Regions from separate parts of the Streptomyces botrytidirepellens genome, predicted to be linked through region 2. Evidence: predicted binding sites of a transcription regulator. Region 2 holds the regulator's gene; the other holds the start of a gene.
What was found. The regulator HspR, encoded in region 2, represses chaperone genes until heat shock. The targets are predictions, from matches to a motif close to TTGAGNNNNNNNNNCTCAA.
Positions count from the first base shown of each region.

Region 1: lon (endopeptidase La) is a predicted target of HspR. The motif match lies at 6,631-6,649, and genes of this name have one in related genera.

Region 1 is NZ_RIBZ01000733.1:1,001-8,485, forward strand. It holds gene EEJ42_RS37395 (protein phosphatase 2C domain-containing protein) at 59-829, shown strand; gene EEJ42_RS37400 (MarR family winged helix-turn-helix transcriptional regulator) at 1,090-1,623, opposite strand; gene EEJ42_RS37405 (lysozyme) at 1,834-2,724, shown strand; gene EEJ42_RS37410 (TetR/AcrR family transcriptional regulator) at 2,859-3,437, shown strand; gene EEJ42_RS37415 (NAD(P)H-dependent oxidoreductase) at 3,537-4,088, opposite strand; gene lon (endopeptidase La) at 4,200-6,608, opposite strand; gene EEJ42_RS37425 (RNA polymerase sigma factor) at 6,753-7,364, shown strand; partial or broken gene EEJ42_RS37430 (zf-HC2 domain-containing protein) at 7,361-7,485, shown strand, end outside.
Region 2 is NZ_RIBZ01000268.1:15,980-32,124, forward strand. It holds gene EEJ42_RS21035 (pyridoxamine 5'-phosphate oxidase family protein) at 59-463, shown strand; gene proP (glycine betaine/L-proline transporter ProP) at 476-1,993, opposite strand; gene EEJ42_RS21045 (cupin domain-containing protein) at 2,156-2,527, opposite strand; gene EEJ42_RS21050 (DEAD/DEAH box helicase family protein) at 2,675-6,280, shown strand; gene EEJ42_RS21055 (restriction endonuclease subunit S) at 6,277-7,737, shown strand; gene EEJ42_RS21060 (HsdM family class I SAM-dependent methyltransferase) at 7,734-9,308, shown strand; gene EEJ42_RS52990 (endonuclease domain-containing protein) at 9,321-9,884, opposite strand; gene EEJ42_RS21070 (DUF397 domain-containing protein) at 10,412-10,609, opposite strand; gene EEJ42_RS21075 (helix-turn-helix domain-containing protein) at 10,620-11,471, opposite strand; gene EEJ42_RS21080 (ATP-binding protein) at 11,702-12,136, shown strand; gene EEJ42_RS21085 (hypothetical protein) at 12,147-12,419, opposite strand; gene EEJ42_RS21090 (Uma2 family endonuclease) at 12,494-13,135, opposite strand; gene EEJ42_RS21095 (heat shock protein transcriptional repressor HspR) at 13,352-13,837, opposite strand; gene dnaJ (molecular chaperone DnaJ) at 13,842-15,020, opposite strand; gene grpE (nucleotide exchange factor GrpE) at 15,084-15,743, opposite strand; gene dnaK (molecular chaperone DnaK) at 15,740-16,145, opposite strand, start outside.

The DNA.
Region 1 (7,485 bases), on a different contig from region 2:
CGGGAGCTACCGGTGAGCTACCGGTGAGCTACCGGTCGTCGTCCGGCAGACTGACGGCATGCGCATCGAACTGGCGACCGCCCCCGGCGACCCGCGGCGCCCCAACGAGGACTACGCGTCCGTGGCCCTGCCCGCGTCGGGACACGGCGGCGCGCTCGTGGTGCTGGACGGGGTGACCCCGCCCGAGGGCGACGCCGGATGCGCCCACGGCGTGCCCTGGTACACCGCCCGGCTCGGCGGCGCGCTGCTGGAGCTGACCGGTTCACGGCGGGACGCGTCGCTCGCCGACTGCCTCGCGTACGCGATCGGGCGCACCGCCGAGGCACATAGTTCAACTTGTGACCTTTCTCACCCCCTGACCCCTCAGGCGACCGTGGTCGCGGCGCGCTGGGACGCGGACCGGGTCGAGTACCTGGTGCTCTCCGACTCCGTCCTGCTCATCGAGCGGACCGGGGGCGGCGTGACGGCCGTGCTCGACGACCGCATCGACCGGCTGCGCGCCGAGGGGCGGCGGGTGGGCCCGCTGCGCAACGTCGAGGGCGGCTTCTTCACCGCCGCGGCCGATCCGGCGGTGACCGCCAAGGCGGTCACCGGCAGCCTGCCGCGCACGGAGGTACGGGCGCTGGCGGCCCTCACCGACGGGGCGTCGCGCTGGGTCGAGGTGTTCCGCGAGGGCGACTGGGCCGCCTGCCTCGGGCTGCTGCGCAAGGAGGGGCCGCAGGCGCTGATCGACCGGGTGCGGGCGGCGGAGCAGGCCGACCCGGACCGGACGGCCTTCCCCCGGGGCAAGGCCCACGACGACGCGGCGGCCGTCCTCGTCGAGCCGTAGGGGGTGTCACGCTCGCGCGACGGTCCGCACCCATGATGGGCGTCCCCGCCGAGCCGCGGCGGCCGTTGTCGCGGCGGCCGTCCCACCGAGTCGCGGGCGCCCGCGCCGGGCCTGAGCGGCCTCGCCCGGGGCGACGGCCAACCCTCGCCGGGCCGTCAGCGGACGCCGGAGGCCGCCGTCTTCAGGGGGCGGGTACCGCAGTCGCCACACCCACGTCGCCGGATCGGCGCGGCTCGCCGATCCTGACGTACATGAGCGCCCTACTGGTCCCGCTCCGCGCGGGACGCCTGCCCGGGCTCGTCGGCTTCCTGCGTACTGTTCAACCGGTGCAGCAGCCGCGCGAGTTCGGCGACCTCGCTGCGCTCCCAGGCGGCGAGACGGCGGGCGTACCGCGCGCGCCGGGCGCCGCGGACCCGTCGGAAGCGGGCCCGGCCCTCGTCCGTCAGCTGCACCAGGAAGGCCCGGCCGTCCGCCGGGTCGGGCGCCCGGGTCACCAGCCCGAGGCCCTCCAGCGCGCGCAGCTGACGGCTCATCGTCGCCTTGCCCACACCGATGTAGGCCGCGAGGTCCGTCGCGCGCTGCTCCCCCGCGTCCTCCAGGCGCATCAGCAGCCCGTACGCGGCGGATTCCAGGTCGGGGTGGACCTCGCGGGCCAATTCGCCCGAGGAGGCGCGGGCGCGGCGCAGGAAGACGGCCAATTCGCGCTCCAGCGCCAGGAACGCATGGTCCACACCAATTCCGCCCACGGTGCCGCCCTCGCCCTCCTCGGGGGGCGTTGCCCTGTTGTTGTGCACGTCAGAGCCCTCTCCGGGTTTTCACATCGTGAAAGTTTCTTGCACGCACGGCTGTTACCGCAGCTCCATCAGTATTTCGCAGGATTAGACCAACGGCAGCCGGCCCCGACCCTTCCCCGTCGCTATCTACGCCCGTAGCGTCACTTATGACATGGCCATACCAACCGCATGTCTTCCCCGCTCCCCCCACCGAGGCTTCGGAGGCACGCCATGCCCGTCCAGAGACCCGGCCCGACCCGGCGCACCCCCGGCGCGCTGATCGGCCTGCTCGCCGCCCTCCTTTCCGCCCTCCTCACCGCGTCCTTCGCGCTGTCCGGCCCCGCGTTCGCCGATGACGCCCCGACCGACGCACCGACCGCGGACGGCGGCACGAAGGCCATCCCGCACCCCGAGGACGACTGGGCGGGTTCACAGATTCTCAAACACGAGGGCGGCTCGACGACCGGCGAACCGCCCTCGCCGGCCGATCTGCTCGCCACCGTCGAAGGCGTGGACGTCAGCAGCCACCAGGGCAACGTCGCCTGGTCGACCCTCTGGAACAGCGGGGTCAAGTTCGCCTACGTGAAGGCGACCGAGGGCACCAGCTACACCAACCCGTACTTCGCCCAGCAGTACAACGGCTCGTACGACGCGGGCATGATCCGCGGGGCGTACCACTTCGCGCTGCCGGACAACTCCTCCGGCGCCGCCCAGGCCAACTACTTCGTCGACCACGGAGGCGGCTGGAGCAAGGACGGCAAGACGCTGCCGGGCGCGCTGGACATGGAGTACAACCCGTACGGCGCCACCTGTTACGGCAAAAGCGCCAGCGCGATGGTCAGCTGGATCAAGGACTTCACCAGCACCTACAAGTCGCGCACCGGCCGCGACCCGGTGATCTACACCTCCACCAGCTGGTGGAAGAGCTGCACCGGCAACTCCAGCGCCTTCGGCGGCGTCAACCCGCTGTGGATCCCGCGCTACGGCTCCTCCGTCGGTGAGCTCCCGGCGGGCTGGGGCTTCCACACCATCTGGCAGTACACCTCCTCCGGCCCGACGGTCGGCGACCACAACCTGTTCAACGGCGCGATCGACCGGCTGAAGGCGCTCGCCAACGGCTGAGACCGGCGCCCGAGCCGCCCAACCCCCCACCTACTCGACGCCCCTCGCCCTCCGGTGCACGGACAGGTCTGTCTGTACGCTGGAGGGCATCGGCCGTTCCTCCGGCCGCCCCGGCCCACCCGAGGAGCGTCACCATGAGCAGCGCCCGGCCCTCCGCCCGCGACCGGATCCTGTCCACGGCGACCGGCCTCTTCAACGCCCACGGCGTACGCGGCGTCGGAGTGGACCGGATCATCGCCGAGTCGGGCGTGGCCAAGGCGACGCTGTACGCCCACTTCCGCTGCAAGGACGACCTCGTCCTGGCCTATCTGCGGCAGTCGGACACCCACTGGCGCGGCGCGCTGACCGAGGCCGCCGAGGCGGCCGGGCCCGATCCGCGCGACCAGCTCACCGGCCTCTTCGACGCGCTGAGCGCGGCGACCCTGCGGGACGGCTTCCGCGGCTGCGCGTTCATCAGGACCGCGGGCGAGACGGAGCCGGGCGGCGAAGCGCACGCGGCGACGGCCGAGCACAAGCGCGCCGTACGGGCCTGGCTGACCGAGCTGGCCCGGGCGGCAGGCGCCGCCGACCCCGAGCAGCTCGCCCTGCGGATCTCGCTCCTCGTCGACGGCGCGATGGCCGCGGCGGCGCTGGAGCCCCGGCCGGAGATCGCGGAGGCGGCGCGGGAAGCGGCGCGGACGCTGATCGCGGAGGCGTGCCCGGCCCGGGTGTAGCACCTCGCCGCGGGTGCAGCACCCCGGCGCGGGTGCAGCACCCCGGATACGACGAAGGGCCCGGCCGCACGCGAGGCGGCCGGGCCCTTCGATCTGTCCTTACGCCACGGCGAGGTCCCGCTCGCGCGGCACCCCGGACGCCAGCAGCGCGCGGTAGTGCTCCTGGTGCGCGGCGAGCGCCGCGTCGTCCAGCCCGTGCGTGCCGTGGACGACGAAGGGCTCCTCGTAGCGCATGCCGGTGATGTTGGCGGTCGCGTCGAAGGTGTTGAGCAGCTCGGCGACCGTGAAGCGCTTGAACCCCTCGGGCCGGTACATCTCCTCCGAGGCACCCGCCGTGGTGGCGACGAGCAGCGCCTTGCCCCGCAGCGCGGTGCCCTGCGAGCCGTACGCGAAGCCGTGCAGGAACACCTCGTCCAGCCACTTCTTCAGCAGCGGCGGCGCCGAGTACCAGTAGAAGGGGAACTGGAGCACGATCCGGTCGTGCTCCAGCAGCAGCCGCTGCTCGCGCTCGACGTCGATGACCAGGTCCGGGTAGGTGGCGTACAGGTCGTGCAGCGTGACGCCGTCCACCGGACGCGCGGCCTCGGCGAGGGCGGCGTTGACGCGCGAGGCGGCGAGGTCGGGGTGGGCGAGGACGACGAGAGTGCGCACGGCTTTCCTCCGCGAGAAGCAATGACTGAACAGACAGGTCTGTCTGGTTGCCTGCTCAAGCTACCAGACAGACCTGTCTGACTGTCAACGACGGCCCGCGCCGCTGCGCGGCTACGCCGCCACCGGGACCTCCGGGGCGCTCGCCGAGGCGGGCTGGAGGGCCAGCTCCAGGACCTGGCGGACGTCCGAGACCGGGTGGACGTCGAGCTTCTCCAGGACCTCGGCGGGCACGTCGTCCAGATCCGGCTCGTTCCGCTTGGGGATGATCACGGTGGTCACCCCGGCCCGGTGCGCCGCCAGCAGCTTCTGCTTGACGCCGCCGATCGGCAGCACCCGCCCGGTCAGCGAGACCTCGCCCGTCATCGCCACGTCCGGCCGCACCTGGCGGCCCGAGAGCAGCGAGGCCAGGGCGGTGGTCATGGTGATGCCCGCGCTCGGGCCGTCCTTGGGCACCGCGCCCGCCGGTACGTGGAGGTGGATGCCGCGCTCCTTCAGGTCGGCGACCGGCAGCTCCAGCTCCGCGCCGTGGGAGCGCAGGAAGGACAGGGCGATCTGGGCGGACTCCTTCATGACGTCACCCAGCTGTCCGGTCAGGGTCAGCCCCGCGCCGCCCGTCTCGGCGTCCGCGAGCGACGCCTCCACGTACAGCACGTCGCCACCCGCGCCCGTCACCGCGAGCCCGGTCGCCACGCCCGGCACGGAGGTGCGGCGCTCGGCCGGGTCCTGCGCGGACTCGGGGGTGTGGTGCGGCCGCCCGATCAGCGGACGCAAGCTCTCCACCCCCACCGTGAACGGCAGTTCGCGCTCACCCAGCTCGTGCTGGGCCGCCACCTTGCGCAGCAGCCGCGCGATCGAGCGCTCCAGGGTCCGTACGCCCGCCTCGCGGGTGTACTCCCCGGCGAGCTTGCGCAGCGCCTCGTCCGCCACCTCGACCTCGCCCGGCTCCAGACCGGCGCGCTCCAGCTGCCGGGGCAGCAGGTGGTCGCGGGCGATGGTGACCTTCTCGTCCTCGGTGTAGCCGTCCAGGCGCACCAGCTCCATGCGGTCCAGCAGCGCCTCCGGGATGGCTTCCAGGACGTTGGCCGTGGCCAGGAAGACCACGTCGGACAGGTCGAGTTCGACCTCCAGGTAGTGGTCGCGGAAGGTGTGGTTCTGCGCCGGGTCCAGGACCTCCAGCAGGGCCGCGGCGGGGTCGCCGCGGAAGTCGGAGCCGACCTTGTCGATCTCGTCCAGGAGGACCACCGGGTTCATCGAGCCCGCCTCCTTGATGGCCCGGACGACCCGGCCGGGCAGCGCGCCCACGTACGTACGCCGGTGACCGCGGATCTCCGCCTCGTCGCGGACGCCGCCGAGCGCGACCCGGACGAACTTCCGCCCCATCGCGCGGGCCACGCTCTCGCCGAGGCTGGTCTTCCCGACGCCGGGCGGACCGACGAGCGCCAGCACGGCCCCGCCGCGCCGCCCGCCCACGACCCCGAGGCCGCGGTCGGCGCGGCGCTTGCGCACCGCCAGGTACTCGGTGATCCGCTCCTTCACGTCCGCCAGGCCCGCGTGGTCGGCGTCGAGCACCGCCTGGGCGCCGGGGATGTCGTACGCGTCCTCGGTGCGCTCGTTCCACGGCAGCTCCAGGACGGTGTCCAGCCAGGTGCGGATCCAGCTGCCCTCGGGGCTCTGGTCGCTGGCCCGCTCCAGCTTGTCGACCTCCTTCAGCGCCGCCTCGCGCACCTTTTCCGGCAGATCGGCGGCCTCGACCCGGGCCCGGTAGTCGTCGGACTCGTCCTCCGGATCGCCGTTCAGCTCGGCCAGCTCCTTGCGCACGGCCTCCATCTGCCGCCGCAGCAGGAACTCGCGCTGCTGCTTGTCGACGCCCTCCTGGACGTCCTTGGCGATCGACTCGGCCACGTCCTGCTCGGCCATGTGGTCGCTCAGCCAGGTCACGGCCAGCTTGAGCCGGGCCACCGGGTCGGCGGTCTCCAGCAGCTCCACGCGCTGGGCAACGCTGAGGAACGGCGAGTATCCGGAGTTGTCGGCGAGCTGCGAGACGTCGTCGATCTGCTGCACCCGGTCCACGACCTGCCAGGCGCCGCGCTTGCGCAGCCAGCTGGTGGCCAGCGCCTTGTACTCCTTCATCAGTTCGGTGACGGCACCGGGCAGCGGGTCGGGCACGATCTCCTCGACCGCGGTGCCCTCGATCCACAGCGCGGCCCCGGGCCCGGTCGTCCCGGCCCCGACCCGCACGCGCCGCACCCCGCGGATGAGCGCCCCGGGATCCCCGTCGGACAGCCGGCCCACCTGCTCGACGGTGCCGAGCGTGCCGATGCCCGCGTACGTCCCGTCGATACGCGGCACCAGCAGCACCCGTGGTTTCCCGCCGTCGGACCGGGCGGCGGCCTGCGCGGCCTCCACCGCGGCGCGTACATCGGTATCGGAAAGGTCCAGCGGCACCACCATGCCGGGCAGCACGACCTCGTCATCGAGAGGCAGGACGGGCAGGGTGAGCGGTGTGGACAGCGAAGCCATGATCTCCCCTTCGGCAGGCAAGTTGAGTTATGCAGACTCAATGCCTGGGAGCCTCCAGGTGTTCCCGAGTCCGTGTTCGCTGTGAGCGATCACCTGCCCCGGCTGCCGTGAACCGCCGCGGGGCTCCCGAGCGATAGAGGAAGCGTGAGACCGTTACGCCCCCTGGGGGCCCACTCGAGCGACACGGAGCTGCTGCGCGCCGTCGCGCGGGGCGACGCCGACGCGCTCGCCACGCTGTACGACCGGCACGGCGGCTGGCTGCACGCCCGGCTCACCCGGCGCTGCGCCGACCCCGAGACCGTGCAGGAAGTGCTCCAGGACACCTTCGTCACCGTCTGGCGGTCCGCCGCCTCGCACCGCGGCGGCGAGGCGGGCGGCTGGCTGTGGACCATCGCGGCCCGCCGCCTCGTCGACGCCCGGCGCACCGCCGTCCGGACCGCCGAGGCGCAGTCCGCGCACGCCCGCCACGACCCCGACGCAGCGCGTGCGACCACGCCCTCGGCGGAGGACCGGGTGCTCGACGCGCTGGAGTACGGCACCGTCGGCACCGCCCTGGACCGGCTCTCCCCCGAGCTGCGCGCCGTCCTGCGCGCCACGGTGGTGGACGGGCTCACCACGCGCGAGGCGGCACAGCTCCTCGGCATCCCCGAGGGCACCGTCAAGTCGCGCGCCCGCCGCGCCCGCCGCGAACTGCGCTCCGTACTCGCCCAGCTGTCCCCGCTGCCCGCGCCGCACCCGCTGGGAGGCACCCCATGACCCCTGCCTGGCATGTGACCCCCGCCCAGGCGGCGTCGTACGCCGACGGCTCGCTGCCGGAGCTGGACGCCTGGTCGGTCGACAAGCACCTGGAGGCGTGCACGCCCTGCGCCGCCCGCGT
Region 2 (16,145 bases):
TTGAGTCTATTCCACTCAACTGTGTCTCCGCCAGCGTTCTGGCCATAGGTTCCCGTCCATGGCCCTCGATCCACGCAACCCGGACCCCGCGTACCTCGCCTTCTGGCGCGAACGCCACGTCTGCACCCTCACCACCCTCCGTCCCGACGGCACCCCGCACGTCGTCCCGGTCGGCGTCACCTACGACCCCGACGCCGGGCTCGCCCGCGTCATCGCGAGCGGCCACAGCCGCAAGGTCGCCCACGTCCGGGCGGCGGGCGAAGGCGGCGCGCGGGTCGCCGTCTGCCAGATGGCGGGCAAGCGGTGGGCCACGCTGGAGGGGATCGCGCGGGTACGCACCGAACCCGAGCTGATCGCCGACGCCGAACGCCGCTACGCCGAACGCTACGAGCGCGAGCCCCGCCCCAACCCGCACCGCGTGCTGATCGAGATCACGATCACCCGTGCGATGGGCCGCGGCTGAGGAGCGCGCGGCTCATTGCTGGTGGTGTCCCCAGGGGTGACGCACCCTGATCCAGATGTCGCGCGCCCTGCGCCCGGCCTCGGTGCGGCTCTCCGCCACCGCGGTACGGGCCTCCTCCTCGGTCTCCACCATCGGGCCCGAGCCGCGCAGCGGCTTCCCGGCCGTCTCGTACAGGAACAGGGCCGAGACCAGGCCCACCACACCGGCCGCCATCAGGTAGTACGCGGGCACCAGCGGATCGCCCGTCGACTCGACCAGCGACGACGCGATCAGCGGCGTCGTCCCGCCGAACAGCGACACGGAGAGGTTGAACGAGATCGACAGCGCGCCGTAGCGCAGCCGGGTCGGGAACAGCGCCGGCAGCGTCGCGGCGCTCGTGCCCGCGAACGTGACCAGCAGCAGCCCCAGCACCAGACAGCCGATCGCGGGCAGCAGGATGCCGCCCATCTGGATCAGCAGGAACGCCGGGATCGCCAGCACGATCATGGCCCCGCTCCCGGCCATGAACATCGGCCGCCGCCCCCAGCGGTCGGAGGACCGCCCGACCACGGTGATCGTCACCGCCACGACCATCATGGTGGCGAGCACCAGCAGCTGGGCGGTGGTGGCGTCCTCGCCGAGCGTGGAGGTCATGTACGTCGGCAGGTAGGACGTCACCATGTAGTTGGTGACGTTGTACAGCAGTACCAGACCCATGCAGATCAGCACGGCCTGCCAGTGCCGGGTGAAGATCTCCTTCAGCCGCCCCTTGCCGGACTGCCGCGCCTCCTCCACCGGCGCCGAGCCGCCGCCCGCCGCCGCGGCCTTCGCCGCCGCGGCCGCCCGCTCGGCCTCCTGCTGGAACGCCGGGCTCTCCTCCAGCCGCAGCCGCATGTACAGCCCGATCACCCCGAGCGGCCCGGCGACCAGGAACGGAATCCGCCAGCCCCAGTCCACCATGCCGTCGTCCCCGAGCACGGCGGTGAGCACCGTGACCAGCCCGGAGCCCAGCGAATAGCCGACGAACGTGCCGAAGTCGAGCCAGCTGCCCAGGAAGCCGCGCCGCCGGTCGGGCGCGAACTCCGCGATGTACGTGGTCGCACCCGCGTACTCACCGCCGGTCGAGAATCCCTGCACCACCCGGCACGCCAGCAGCAACAGGGGCGCGGCGAAGCCGATCGAGCCGTAGCCGGGCAGCAGCCCCACCGCGAAGGTGCTGACCGCCATCATGATCATGGTGGTGGACAGCACCCGGCGCCGCCCGATGCGGTCCCCCAGCGGCCCGAAGACCAGCCCGCCGAGCGGACGCACCAGAAAGGCGACCGCGAAGGTGGCGAACGTCGACACCACCTGCGCGGCCGGGGAACTGGACGGGAAGAAGACCTTGCCGAGGGTGACCGCGACGTACGCGTAGACGCCGAAGTCGAACCACTCCATGGTGTTGCCGACCGCGGTCGCCGTCACCGCGCGCCGCAGCCGCGGCCGGTCGACGACGGTGACGTCCTCGTAGGCGAGCGACTTCTTGCGGCGGCGGAGCAGCGTCCGCACCATGCGGTCGGTGCGTTCGCTGCCGCCGCCTCTGGCCGGGCGGCCGCCCTTGTGCGGTGGTGTGGGGCCGGTGCTCATCTCATCCCTGCCGACGGATCCGGGCTGCTACGCGTAACCGGCACCCACCGGACGAAACCCCGCGGACCGGGCTCGTGCCCCGTCGGATCAGGATTCGCCCCGCTCCGCGCGTGCGTACACCTCGGCCATCTCACCGCCGGTGTCGTACACCACCACCTGCTCGTCGCCGACCACCCACGCGTCGTGGCCGGGCGGTATCACGAACACATCGCCGGGCCCCACCTCGGCCTCGGCGCCGTCGTCCATGCGCAGCCGCATCCGCCCCTTCACCACGACCCCGGTGTGGCGGACCTGGCAGCTCTCGGTACCGGCCAGCGGCCGGACCGACTCCCGCCAGCGCCATCCGGGCTCGAAGGTGCCGACGGCGAAGTCGAGCCCCGTCAGGTGCAGGGTCTCCAGATGGCCACCGGGGAAGTCCCGTCGCTCATCCGGCTTGTCCAGCGTCTTGATCTCCATCATGGTGCGTACCTCCTCCCACACCTCCATGGTGCGCCTCGGGCCCGGCAAGAGCCTCGTCGTTCTCGCAAAGCCCTTGTGCGGCACGGCGCCCCAGTGGCATCCTGCAAGGCTTTGCTCACGCACGGAAACGGTTCTGGGGGGAACACCATGCCGACGTCGCCGACCGGCCAGGGCGGAAACCAGCACGACCCGCAGGTCGCTCAGCTGGCAGCCGGATCGTCCAACTTCGGTCATCTGCTGGAACACGAGCCCCTGCTCGTCACCATCGGCTGCTCCGCCGAGTCGTATGTCCACACCGACTCGCACGCCGCAATGTTCAAGGCCCGCCTGTTCGGCGAGGTCATGGCCCGCTATCTGCTGCACCTCCTCGGCCTCCAGGTCAACAGCAACAAGCAGTTCCACCGCATCAAGGCGCTGTCCCAGGCCGGGATCCTGAAAGAGCAGACCTACGACTGGTTCGACTTCCTGCGCGATACGGGGAACAAGGCCGCCCACGGCTACTACGCGAACGTCCGCACCGCGCTCCAGATGGTCGAGACCTGCTTCAAGCTCGGCGACTGGCTGCACCGGGCCCGCAACCAGAACGACACCACCCACCGTGTCTTCCTCGCCCCGGCCACACCCGACGACAGCCCCACCCCGGCCACCCCCGCCGACCTGGAGGAGCTGGAACAGCTCCGCACCGAGCTGGACGACTACCGGGCCAAGCTCGCCGAGGCCCGGATGCGCTTCGACGGCAAGCAGGACCGCTTGGAGCGGGAGAAGGCCGCACGCGAGCAGGCCGAAGCCGAACTGGCCCGTGCCGAAGCGGACCGTGCCGCGCTCAGCGAACTGGTCGAGCAGCTCAGCGCACAGATCGAAGAGTCCGACGCCGACCTGGCCGACGTCTCCATCGCGCCGAAGCCACTCAGGAACACCTCGGAACGCGACGCGTTCATCTCCCACGCCCAAAAGGCGGCCCTGCCTCCCATGAGCGAGGCGCAGGTCCGCGCGGAGTTGGACCGGATCTTGGAGCAGGCGGGCTGGGTGGTCCAGGACGCCAACGCCATGAACCTCTATGAGGAGGGCGTCCCCGGAGTCGCCGGCGTTGCCGTGCGCGAGGTCACCACCGCGGTGGGTCGCGCCGACTACCTGCTCTACGTGAAACAGCAGCTGGTGGGTGTGGTCGAGGCCAAGCGCGAGGGCGCCGACCTGGAGGGCGCCATGCACCAGGCCGCGCGGTACGCCACCGGGCTCACCCGCAGCCAGCAGCTCAGCGCCTGGCGGGCCAGCCTGCCCTTCCGTTACGTCGCCGACGGCAACACCGTCCGCTTCCACAATGCCCTCGACCCTGCGCCCCGGACCCGGGACGTCTTCGCCATCCACCGCCCGGACACCGTCGCCCGCTGGATCGACGAGGCCGAGGCCGACCCGCAGGCACCCACCCTGCGCGCCCGGATGCGCCGCCTGCCGGAAGTGTTCCTCGACCGGAAGCCGCTGCGCCCGGCCCAGGTGTCGGCGATCGAGGGGCTGGAGCGCTCCCTCGCCAAGGACGACCCCCGCTCCCTCATCCAGATGGCCACGGGCGCGGGCAAGACGTTCACGGTGGTGAGCGAAAGCTACCGGCTGCTCAAGCACGCCGATGCCAAGCGGATCCTGTTCCTGGTCGACCGCAACAACCTGGGCAGCCAGGCCGCCACGGAGTTCGAGAACTTCGACACCCCGGACGACGGCCGGAAGTTCACCGAGCTGTACGTGGTGCAGCGGCTGGCGGGCGACACCGTGCTCGGCTCGGCGGATGTCGTCGTGTCCACGGTGCAGCGGCTGTGGATGGCCCTGACCGGTCGCGAGGTCCCGGACGCGGACGTGGACGACGCCGCCCTCGACCGCTACGACCTGATCGACACCCCGGCCGAGGTCGGCTACAACGCCTCACTGCCGCCCGAGTCCTTCGACCTGATCGTCGTCGACGAATGCCACCGCTCCATCTACGGCAAGTGGCGCGCGGTGCTGGAGTACTTCGACGCCCACCTGGTCGGGCTCACCGCGACCCCCGTCGCCCAGACCTTCGGCTTCTTCTTCCAGAACCTCGTCAGCGAGTACCCGTACGAGCAGGCCGTCGCGGACGGCGTCAACGTCGACTTCGATGTCTTCCGCATCCGTACCGAGCTGGGCGAGCAGGGCAGCACCATCCCCGCCGAGACGGTCGTTCCGGTACGGGAGCGGAAGACCCGGCGCGAGCGGTACCAGGAGCTCGAGTCCGACCTGGAGTGGAAGGCGTCCCAGCTCGGACGGCAGATCATCAGCAAGGGGCAGCTGAAGCTGGTGATCGAGACCTTCCGCGATCACCTTTTCACCGACATCTTCCCGCCAATGGGCGAGGGCGAGGCCCAGCGGGCGCGCACCCATGTGCCCAAGACTCTGATCTTCGCCGTGGACGACAACCACGCCGATGAGATCGTGCAGACGGTGCGCCAGGTCTTCGGCGAGGGCGACGACTTCTGTACGAAGATCACGCACGCGGCGAAGAACCCCGCGCGGCTCATCAAGGCGTTCCGCAACAGCCCCGAGCTGCGGATCGCCGTGACCGTCGACATGATCGCCACCGGGACGGACATCCCGCCGCTGGAGTGCGTCTTCTTCCTGCGCGACGTGAAGAGCTGGGCCTACTTCGAGCAGATGAAGGGCCGGGGCTCGCGGACCATTCCCGCCGCCGAGTTCCAGGCGGTCACGCCGGACGCGGAGGTGAAGGAGCGGTTCGTCATCGTCGACGCGGTGGGTGTGACGGACTCGCCCCGGGTGGACGCCCGCCCCCTGAACCGGGCGTCCGAGAAGCAGATCCCGCTCCAACGGCTGATGGACAAGACGGCGGGCCTTGCGATGACCGATGACGAGGTCGCCACGCTGGCCGGACGCCTTGCCCGGCTGGACCGTCAGATCACGGATGACGAGCGCGATGAGATCGAGGAGATGGCCGGTCAGCCGCTGAGCGAGATCGTGGGCGGCCTGGTCAAGGCGGTCGACCCGGACGAGCAGGAGAAGGCGCAGCAGGAGGGCGGCCGGGAGAAGGTCCGGGAGAACCTGGTGCAGGCGCTCAAACCGATCGCGTCCAACAAGGAGTTGCGGGAACGGCTGATGTCGATACGGCGCGCCCATGACATCGTCATCGACGAGGTGAGCGTGGACAGCGTGCGGGAGGCACGCGGCATCACGGCGGACGAGCTGGCGATGAGGCGGGTGACGTCCTGGAAGCAGTACCTGGAGACCCACCGCGACGAGATCGCCGCGTTCAACGTCGCCTTCCGCGAGCGGCGCGAGCCCAGGGAGGTCTACCGCAAGGTCCGCGACTTGGCGCGCAAGATCGAACGTCCCCCGTTCCAGTGGACGCCCACGAAGCTCTACGACGCGTACGTGCAGCTCGGGAAGGCGACCGAGCGCCCGAGTGGCAAGGCCGGTGCGGTGGATCTCATCGGCCTGCTGCGGTACGAGCTGGGCCTGGACGAGGAGGTCCGCCCGTACCGGGCGCTGGTCGAGGAGCGGTACGCGGCGTGGCGTGCCCGGCAGGCGCAGGCGGGTGCAGTGTTCGACGAGGAGCAGGAGTGGTGGCTGGACCGGATGGTGGACGTGATAGCGACGGATGCGGCGATCGGGCCGGAGCACCTGAAGGACGTACCCTTCATCGAGCATGGTGGGGTTGATGGGTTCTTGCGAGCTTTCGGCGCCGACCGTGGGGCTGAGTTGTTGGATGAGCTGGGACGGGAGCTGGGCGCGTGAGTAGGGTCGGTGCGGAGTTGCCCAAGGGTTGGGTTCGGGTCCGGCTCGGAGAAATTCTCGATCGGATCGAGGCGGGGAAATCCTACAAGTGCGAACCCCGACCCGCTGGCCCGGATGAATGGGGCGTCATCAAGGTCAGCGCGATGACCTGGGGCGACTTCGATGAGTCGGAGAACAAGACCGTTCCCGCGGGTTTCGAGCACAACCCCGACTACGAGATCAAGCCTGGCGACATCCTGCTGAGCCGCGCGAATACAGCCGCGTATGTGGGGGCTTCCGTATTGGTGAAGCAGTGTCGCCCCCGACTACTCCTTAGCGATAAGAGCCTTCGGCTCCTTCCGGCTAACGGCATTGACCGGGAGTGGTTGGCGTACCTGCTCTCCTCGCCGTCCGTCCGAAGCCAGATCTCGGAACGTGCGACCGGTACCAAGGACTCGATGCGCAACATCTCCCAGGGAGCGCTGGCGGAGATCGAGTGTCTGCTGCCGCCACTGGGTGAACAGCGCCGCATCGTCGCCGCGCTCGAAGAGGGTCTGTCCCGTTTGGACGCCGCCCAACAAGCCTTCACCAGCACCGGACGTCGCATCGAACTGCTTCACCGATCCGTCCTGAAGACGTATTTCTCGCCTCATTCTTGCAGCGCACAGCACAGGCACAGGTTGGAACCCCTGGAAAAGGTGGCCAGGATCCAAGGTGGCAGCACTCCCCGCAAAGGCGAAATCGATTTCGAGAGCATCCCATCAGAAGCCAACGTCCCTTTCTGGAAAGTTGGCGACATGAATGATAGCAATGGGAGGTACCTCACGCAGTCCCGCACCTATGTGCACTCCAAAGATATTCAGCACGCTGGGCTCAAAGTACACCCAGAGGGAACTATCATCATCCCGAAGAGGGGGGGTGCAATCGCCACCAACAAAAAGCGCATCACCGGCACACTTGGCACTTTCGACCTGAACGTCATGGGCATCACCCCCGGAAATACAGTCAGGCCAGATTACCTATGGTATTGGTTTCAGAGCATCGACCTTCAAGAGCTCGCCGATGGATCGAATGTGCCGCAAATCAACAAACCCGACCTGCAACATCTACTCGTACCAATCCCCGAAATTTCTGTACAGCAGCGAATCGCGGAGCGATTGGATAAGCTTTTCGCGCACTTGAGCGTTGCCCAAGGACTCGCTACTAGCAACAAACCAAACCTCCTGCGAGCGGCCTTCCTGCGGGACGCCTTCGCCGGACGCCTCGTCCCCCAAGACCCCAACGACGAGCCCGCCGAAGAACTCCTCGCCCGCATCCGCGCGGAGCGCGAGGCCGCCGCACCCAAGAAGCGGCGCACCCGCCGGGCACCGGCGCAGCGTAAGGCCACCCACGACGAGCCTCCACCCGCGCCCGCAGCCACCGCCACCACACCCCTCACCGGCGAACAGCCCACCCTCGACCTGGAGTTCCCATCGTGACGACGGCCCCGACCACGAACGCCACCACCGGCAACACCACCGAGGCCCGCCGTCTCGTCGACAAGCTCTGGAGCTACTGCCACGTCCTGCGCGACGACGGCGTCTCCACCATCGACTACGTCGAGCAGCTCACCCTGCTCGTCTTCCTCAAGATGGCGCACGAGGCCCAGTCCCGCCCCGCGATGTTCCGCGAGCAGATCATGCCCGAAGGGCCCGAGTGGGAGGGCCGGGGCTGGCCCGAACTCCTCAAGAAGAGCGGTGCGGCGCTCGAAGTCGCCTACACCAACCTCCTCGAAGACCTCGGCAACCAGCGCCAGAACACCACCTTCCACCTGATCTTCAACGGCGCCCGCAACCGGGTCCACGACCCCGCCAAGCTCAAGCGCCTGATCAGCGACCTCATCGACAAGGAGAGCTGGTCGGGCCAGAAGACGGACATCAAGGGCGACGCCTACGAAGAACTCCTGGCCCGCGGAGCCGAGGACATCAAGTCCGGCGCCGGCCAGTACTTCACCCCGCGCCCCCTCATCCAGGCCATCATCGACTGCGTCAAGCCGACCCCCGAAGACACGATCACGGACCCGGCCAGTGGAACCGGCGGTTTCCTCCTCGCCGCCGCCGAGCACATCTTCAAGGAGTACGGCTCCAACCTCACCCCCGAGCAGCGCGAGCACCTCAGCTCGGGCGGCATCTGGGGCAACGAGCTGGTCCGTAACACCGCGCGCCTCGCCGCGATGAACCTCTACCTCCACGGCATCGGCCACTCCACCGGCCCAGCCCTCGTCCATACCAAGGACGCGCTCGCCGCCCCGCCCGACCAGCGCGCCAGCCTGGTCCTCGCCAACCCGCCCTTCGGCAAGAAGTCCTCCATCACCGTCTACGGCGACGACGGCAAGGCGGCCCGCGAGTCCATCGCGTACGAGCGCCGGGACTTCTGGGTCACCACGACCAACAAGCAGCTGAACTTCGTCCAGCACATCGCCTCGCTGCTCGAAATCCACGGCCGCGCCGCCGTCGTCGTCCCGGACAACGTCCTCTTCGAGGGAGGCGCGGGCGAGACCATCCGGCGCCGCCTCCTCAAGGAGTACGACGTCCACACCCTCCTCCGCCTGCCCACCGGCATCTTCTACGCGGGCGGTGTGAAGGCGAACGTCCTGTTCTTCGAGCGCAAGCCCGCCCGCCCCGAGAAGCCCTGGACCGAGAAGCTCTGGGTCTACGACTTCCGTACCGCCCAGCACTTCACCCTCAAGCAGAACCCCCTCACCCGGGCCTCCCTTGAGGACTTCGTCCAGTGCTACCGGCCCGACGACGAGGACCGCAGCCAGCGCGTCGAAACCGAACGCTTCAAGTCCTTCACCTACGAAGAGCTGGCCGCCCGCGACAAGGCGAACCTCGACATCCTCTGGCTCCGGGACCCCAGCCTCGACGACGCCGACTCGCTCCCCGCGCCCGAAGTCCTCGCCGCCGAGATCGTCGAGGACCTCCAGGCCGCGCTCAGCGAGTTCGCCGCCATCGCCGAAACCCTCCAGCAGGCGCGAGGGGGCAACGAGGCGGACATCGCCGATGAGTGACCTCCCCGCGAGCTACGAAACGGGCTGAACGCCGGACAGCTGGGCAAGGGCGTCCCGGATGTCGCGGATCATCGCTCCGGGGCGTCGATAAACATCACTCGCCGTGAACCGCAGAATCCGGCGCACCTCCCCGCACGACATCAGGTCGTTGAAGCGGGCCGTGTCCCGCTGGTGCTGTGCCCTGCTCCCGTGCCACCGGTAGCCCTCGATCTCCACCACCAGCCCCTGCGCCCGGAAGAAGAAGTCCGGATACGCCCGCCGACCCGAGGGGGTCGTGAGCAGCACCTGCGAGGCGGGGTGCAGCCCCGCGTCGTGCATCCGCAGGCGGGCCATCGTCTCCGCCGGTGACCCCGCCTTGGGGTCCGCCAGCGCCAGCCACTCCCGTGCGGTGGCCGTACCGCGCAGGGTGGGCCTCCTCTCAAGGGTCTCGGCGACTTCCCCCAGCGTGGTCAGCGCCTCCCTGCGCGGCTTACCGCCCCCGTACCGGCTGGGCCGCCTGCTCACCGCCGACTCCACCGCCACCAGCGCGTCGTCCCGCGGCCCGGCCCGTAAGAGGTCTGCCATGGTGCGTGCCACGGTGGTCACCCTCAGCCTGCCCACGGTTGTGGTTTCGTCCGCCCCGAGCGGCAAGCGGTGCAGCACGCCACCGTGAACGTCCGTCCTGCCCTGGGGCGGCCCAGTGAACTCCACACGTTGTGTACGGGTTTCGATGTCATGCAGCACCGCCGCCGCCGTATGGCTGACGACGAGGCGCGCATGCGCCAGTTGGTTCGCCCACAGCAACGCCATCGGTCCAACTGCACGCCCGGGCTCCGCCCACACGCCTGCACGGAGCTGTGTCCACCCCTCCGCGCGGAAGCGGCGGTTCAGCCGCCCGCGCTTCCAGCCCCCCGCCAGCGCTTGGGCAGTCAGCACCACCCCGCCCTGGGCAGCGGCGAGCCTGGCCAGCGGCACCGCATCCCCCGTCCCCGTCTCCCCCCACAGTGCCGCAGGCCTCTGCTCCCGTGCTGGGCCTGTGGATAACGGGGTGTGCGGTGGGTTTGCGCCGCCGGTACGCCAACACGGGTGATGTATCGGCGACCAAACCCACCGCAGCCCCCTGCTCACTCGGTCAAGCCGTCGAACTCCCCAGCCTTGGCGGCCCGTATGAAGGCCGCGAGAGGGGGAGGCGTGGTCGTGAGGACGACGCGGGGGTCGTCGCTCTCGCGCAGGCATATGGCACCGCCAGTGGCGGCGAGTTCCACGCACTCGTTGCCCTGCGTTCCAGCGGAGTACGAGCTCTTCCGCCATGCCCTGGACATCTGCACTTCTTCACAGCTCCTCTGCGATGCGGTGAATGAGGTCACGCGACTCTCTCACCGGCAGGGCAGCGCTCTCCATCATGCCGAAGACCCTCCGGTAGTCGGCCAACTGCTTCTCCTCGCCGGAGAACACGCTGCCGTTCACCGTGTCGAACTGCACCGTGTCCAGCTGTCGCACCGGGCCCTCCGCGTACAGCATCGGCAGACCGGCACCGGCGAATCCCTCCTCCTCGAAGGAGATCACTCGCAGGCTCACACACGGTCGTGTGGATGCCTCCAGCAGGTGGTCAAGCTGTCCACGCGCAACCTTGCGATCGCCGACTTTGATACGGAGAGCGGCTTCATGCACGACGGCGCGCGTCTCGGGCGGAGCATCACGGTCCAGGACCTGCTGGCGGCTCAGGCGAAAATCCACAGTCGCCTCAAGGAGCTCCGACGACAACTCGTAGTGCGCGTTCACATGAAGTGCCCGCATGTAGTCCTCGCTTTGGAAGAGGCCCGGCACATGCACCATCTGGAACAGCTTGAGGCCACGTGCATGATGCTCCAGCTCTGCGAGATCCAGCAGCACTGGGACGAGACGGCCCTGATACTTCCCCCACCACCCGCGAACCCGCTCAGCCGCCATCCCGGCAAGGGCATCAACCAAGGGGACGTCCGAGACACCGTAGTGCGAGGTCAGCTGCCGCACACGCTTCTCACCCGCCGCGACGCGCCCTGCCTCAAGATGCGACATCGTGGCCTGGTCCATGCCGACGACGTCGGCCGCCTCACGCGCGGTTACGCCCGCCCGCTCGCGCAACTTCCGCAGCTCCGCACCCAGTCGCTCCTGCCGAGCAGTTACGTGGTTTCTCCGCGGCATGAACCCTCTTCCTCCTGAGCCCTGCGGCGCCACTGTGCCACGACTTGTCCCAATCGGGCGAACCTTCACGACATGGTTGCGAGGGACCATACTTGGGCCCTACGTTACGTATCGCATCGCTCACCCAGCGAAGCAACCGGCCAGCCGGAAGCGCACCGTCATGCCCGCAAACGCGGCACAGCGGCACTGACACCGGTCGGCCCGTCCCATCGCGCCAGCAGGAGGCCCGTATGCCCCTCGTCACGCCACCCGTCGCCCCGTTCGAGTACTGCCTCCACATCCCGCACGACCCCCGGGCCGTCGGCGTGGCCAGAGCCTCCCTCCGTACCGCCCTCACCGCCCATGAGCTGCCCGAACTGGTCGAGCGCGCCGAGCTGTTGGCGAGCGAGATGCTCACCAACGCCCTCGTGCACGCGGGCGGCGAGGCCGATCTGCGGCTGAAGTGGTCCGCCGAGACGTTGCGGATGACCGTGTGGGACTCCAGCGTGACCCCACCCGGCCTCCGCCCGCTCACGGCGGGCAGCGAGAGCGGGCGCGGGCTGCACCTGCTGCGGCTGCTCGCCGACCGGTGGAGCCACTACCCGCTGACGGGCGAGCGGTGGGGGCCCGCGTCCAAGGTCGTCTGGTGCGAGATCAGCCGGAAGCCGCCCGCCTCATGGGCGTAGGCCGTGACGGTCAGGGCGCCGTAAGGGCGACGCGGCGGAGTTCCACGGACTCGATGGTGACGCCGGGGGCCGAGCCGCCGAGCAGCGGCACGGCCGCGCGGGCCAGCTCCCCGTCCTCGAACGTCAGGATCGACATGCCGCGGCCGTCCACGGGCTCCAGCCACTGGCCGGAGACGAACCCCGGCGCGGCGGTAAGCTTCGGCAAAATGTCATTCATGAGCGCCCCCGCGGCCGCGGGGGCCTGGGCCGGGTCGATGGTCAGGGTGACGAGGACTGCGTGCATCGGGGTCTCCTGCGGTGGAATGCTCCGTTCAGCAGGTAGGACCGTCCAGCGGCCCGGAACTCATCGCGCTCCGATCACGACTGGCGCGGGCCGGTGATCTCTTCCGTGATCGCGAAACCCTTCGCCGGGCCCTCCGGAATCTCCACCACCGTGCCGTACGGGACACGGGTCTCGGCCGCGTACGTCTGCTCGTCCGGAGAGGGCGAGGTCAGCACGGTGACCGTGCCATGCTGATCGTGGTCGTCGATCATGACGTAGACGGGAATTCCGGCCCCGGCGTAGGCGCGGCGCTTGCGCACCCGATCGCGCTGCTGGTTCTCATGCCCGGGAGAGACCACTTCAACGACGAGCTTCACGGCGGATGCGGCGAAGCCGAGGCCGTCCTCGGTGAGGTGCTCTTCGGGTTCCTCCGGCGCGACGAAGATGTCAGGGACCCACACCTTCATTCCGTGGATGACGGTCAGGTCGCGATACGCAGCCCAATCAGAGTCATCCAGGCAGTGCGCCATCGCGCGGTACATGCGGTGAATGATCAAACCATGGCTGGAACGTCCGGTCGGCGACACCTCGATGAACCCCTCGACAATCTCCGCGCGAAAGCCCTCGGGGAGTTCCAGGGACTTCCACGCCTGCCACAGGGCCTCATCGAGCAAGATCGGGGACATGGTCTCGGGCACCTCCGACGTCGTAGGCGCCTCATGGGCGAGTGCGGTCACGGCGCAGCGCCTCCTCCTCAAGTGTGGGCCAAGCGTGTCCTTGCGGCACAGGCAACGGCCTCACGCTAGGGAGACGAGTGGCCTGACGGCCCGGGTGCGGGTGGCGTGCCACTCGAACGGATGAGTCCTCGGACGGGAGCATCGAAGACCTCGCCATGCGACAGGCCCGGTGACCGAGGTCGGTCGCCGGGCCTGTCGCTCGCATCAAGGGAGACGCTAGTCCCTGCGCTTGGGCTTGGGACGCCACACCACCAGCGCGCTGCTCTGCTGGACGTCCTGGTAGGGGACCAGGTCACGGCGGTACGAGGCGTGGACCTGGGCCTCGCGCTGCTGCATCGCGGCGGCCGCGCCCTCGACGGCCGACTGGAGCTCGGCGACGCGCGACTGGAGCGCGGTGACCTGGTTCTCCAGCTCGATGATGCGCTTGATCCCGGCGAGGTTGATGCCCTCGTCCTGCGACAGCTGCTGCACCTGGCGCAGCAGCTCGATGTCGCGCGCGGAGTAGCGCCTGCCGCGCCCGGGCGTACGGTCCGGGGAGACCAGGCCGAGACGGTCGTACTGACGCAAGGTCTGCGGATGCAGGCCGGAGAGCTGAGCGGCGACCGAGATGACGTACACCGGCGATTCGTCGGTCAGCTCGTACGGATTGCGGGACCGGCCGGGTCCCCTGCCTCCGAGGCCCCCTCGGCCGTGCGTCTCCATTGGGTCATGCTCCCTTCGCGGCCTGGAACAGCTCCGCCCGCGGGTCCTCGCCCGCGGTCGCCTCCCGGTAGGACTCCAGCGCCTCGCGAGCCCCGTCGCTGAGGTCCTTCGGCACCGTGACCTCGACGGTGACCAGCAGGTCGCCGCGGGTGCCGTCCTTGCGCACCGCGCCCTTGCCGCGGGCGCGCATCGTCCGGCCGTTGGGGGTGCCGGCCGGCAGCTTCAGGGTGACCGGCGGGCCGCCCAGCGTCGGGACCTTGATCTCGCCGCCGAGTGCCGCCTCCGGAAGGGTGACGGGGACGGTGACGGTCAGGTTGTCGCCGCGGCGGCCGAAGACCGGATGCGGGTCCACGTGGACGATGACGTAGAGGTCACCGGCCGGACCGCCGGTCTCGCCCGGGGCGCCCTTGCCGCGCAGCCGGATCCGCTGGCCGTCGCTGACGCCCGCGGGGATGCGGACCTGCATGGTGCGGGCGGAACGGGCCCGTCCGCTGCCCTTGCAGGTCTCGCACGGGTCCTGCGCGATCAGACCGCGGCCCCGGCACTCCACGCACGGGTCGGTGAGCGAGAAGCCGCCCCCGCCGCCGCGGCTGACCTGTCCGGTGCCGACGCAGGTCGGGCAGACCCGCGGGGTGCCGTTCTTGTCGCCGGTGCCGGAGCACGTCTTGCACGGGGCCTGGCTGGACATCCGCAGCGGAACGGTGGCCCCTTCGACGGCCTCGGTGAAGCTGAGCGTCACCTCGGACTCGATGTCCTGGCCGCGCCGCGGCTGGGTCCGGGTGGGCCCGCCGCGGTTGAAGAGACCGCCGAACACGTCGCCGAGCCCGCCGCCGAAGCCGCCCGCGCCACCGGGGCCGCCCTGGGCGCCGCCGAAGAGGTCGCCCAGGTCGAAGTTGAAGCTTCCGGTGGAGCCCGCCCCGCCCGGCCCGGGGCGGAAGCCCCCGTTGCCGAACAGGGAGCGGGCCTCGTCGTACTCCTTGCGCCGCTTGGGGTCGCCGAGGATGTCGTTCGCCTCGGAGATCTCCTTGAAGCGCTCCTCGGCCTTGGCGTCGCCCTTGTTGGCGTCCGGGTGGTACTCGCGGGCGAGCTTCCGGTACGCCTTCTTGATCTCCGCCTCGGTCGCGTCCTTGGGGACGCCGAGAACCTTGTAGTAGTCCTTCTCGACGAAGTCCTTGGTGCTCATCCCCGACGTCCCTCCTCTCCTGATATTCCTGCTGTTCCCGTTGTTACCGCCGTCACCGTCGCGTCAGCCCTCTTCCGGGCCACCGCTCTCCTCGTCCGGCGCCGTGCCGTCGCCTTCGCCCGGGCCCTTGGGCGAGGCACCCGGCTGGGGCTCGGCGACCGCGACCCGCGCCGGGCGGATCGTTCGTTCGCCGATTCGATACCCCGGCTGGAGAATCTGCACGCACGTCGTCTCGGTGACGTCCGGCGCGTACGAGTGCATGAGCGCCTCGTGCACCAGCGGGTCGAAGGGCTCGCCCTCCTTGCCGAACTGCTGGAGGCCCAGCTTCGCCGCCACCGTCTCCAGCGATTCGGCGACGGACTTGAAGCCGCCGACGAGTTCGCCGTGCTCACGCGCCCGGCCGATGTCGTCGAGCACGGGCAGCAGCTCGGACAGGAGGTTCGCGACCGCGACCTCCTTGACCTGCGCCCGGTCCCGCTCGACCCGGCGGCGGTAGTTCTGGTACTCGGCCTGAAGTCGCTGGAGGTCGGCCGTCCGCTCGTTGAGGGCGGTCCGCACCTGGTCCAGCTGCGCCTGAATGGCTACCTGCTCGAGGTCCCCGGCCGGGGCGCCCGGGCCCGCCTTGTCGGCGGACCCGGCGCCCTTCGCCGCGTCGTCGGGGGTCTGCGCGGCTTCGGAGGGGACGTCGGGCTGCTCCTCGAAGCCCGGGGTCTCCTCCGTCACGCGGCACCACCCTGGCCCTTGTCGGCCTTCTCATCGTCGACGATCTCGGCGTCCACCACGTCGTCGTCGGCCTTGGCCTGGGCGCCCTCGGCACCGGCGTCACCGGCGGCACCGGCCTCGCCCGCGCCTTCGGCGCCGGTGTTGGCGTACATGGCCTGGCCGAGCTTCTGGCTCACCGCGGCGACCTTCTCGGTCGCGGTGCGGATCTCGGCGGTGTCCTCGCCCTTGAGCTTCTCCTTGAGGTCGGTGACCGCTTCCTCGACCTCGGTCTTGACCTCGCCCGGGACCTTGTCCTCGTTGTCCTTGAGGAACTTCTCGGTCTGGTAGACGAGCTGCTCGGCCTGGTTGCGGGTCTCGGCGGCCTCGCGGCGCTTGTGGTCCTCCTCCGCGTACTGCTCGGCC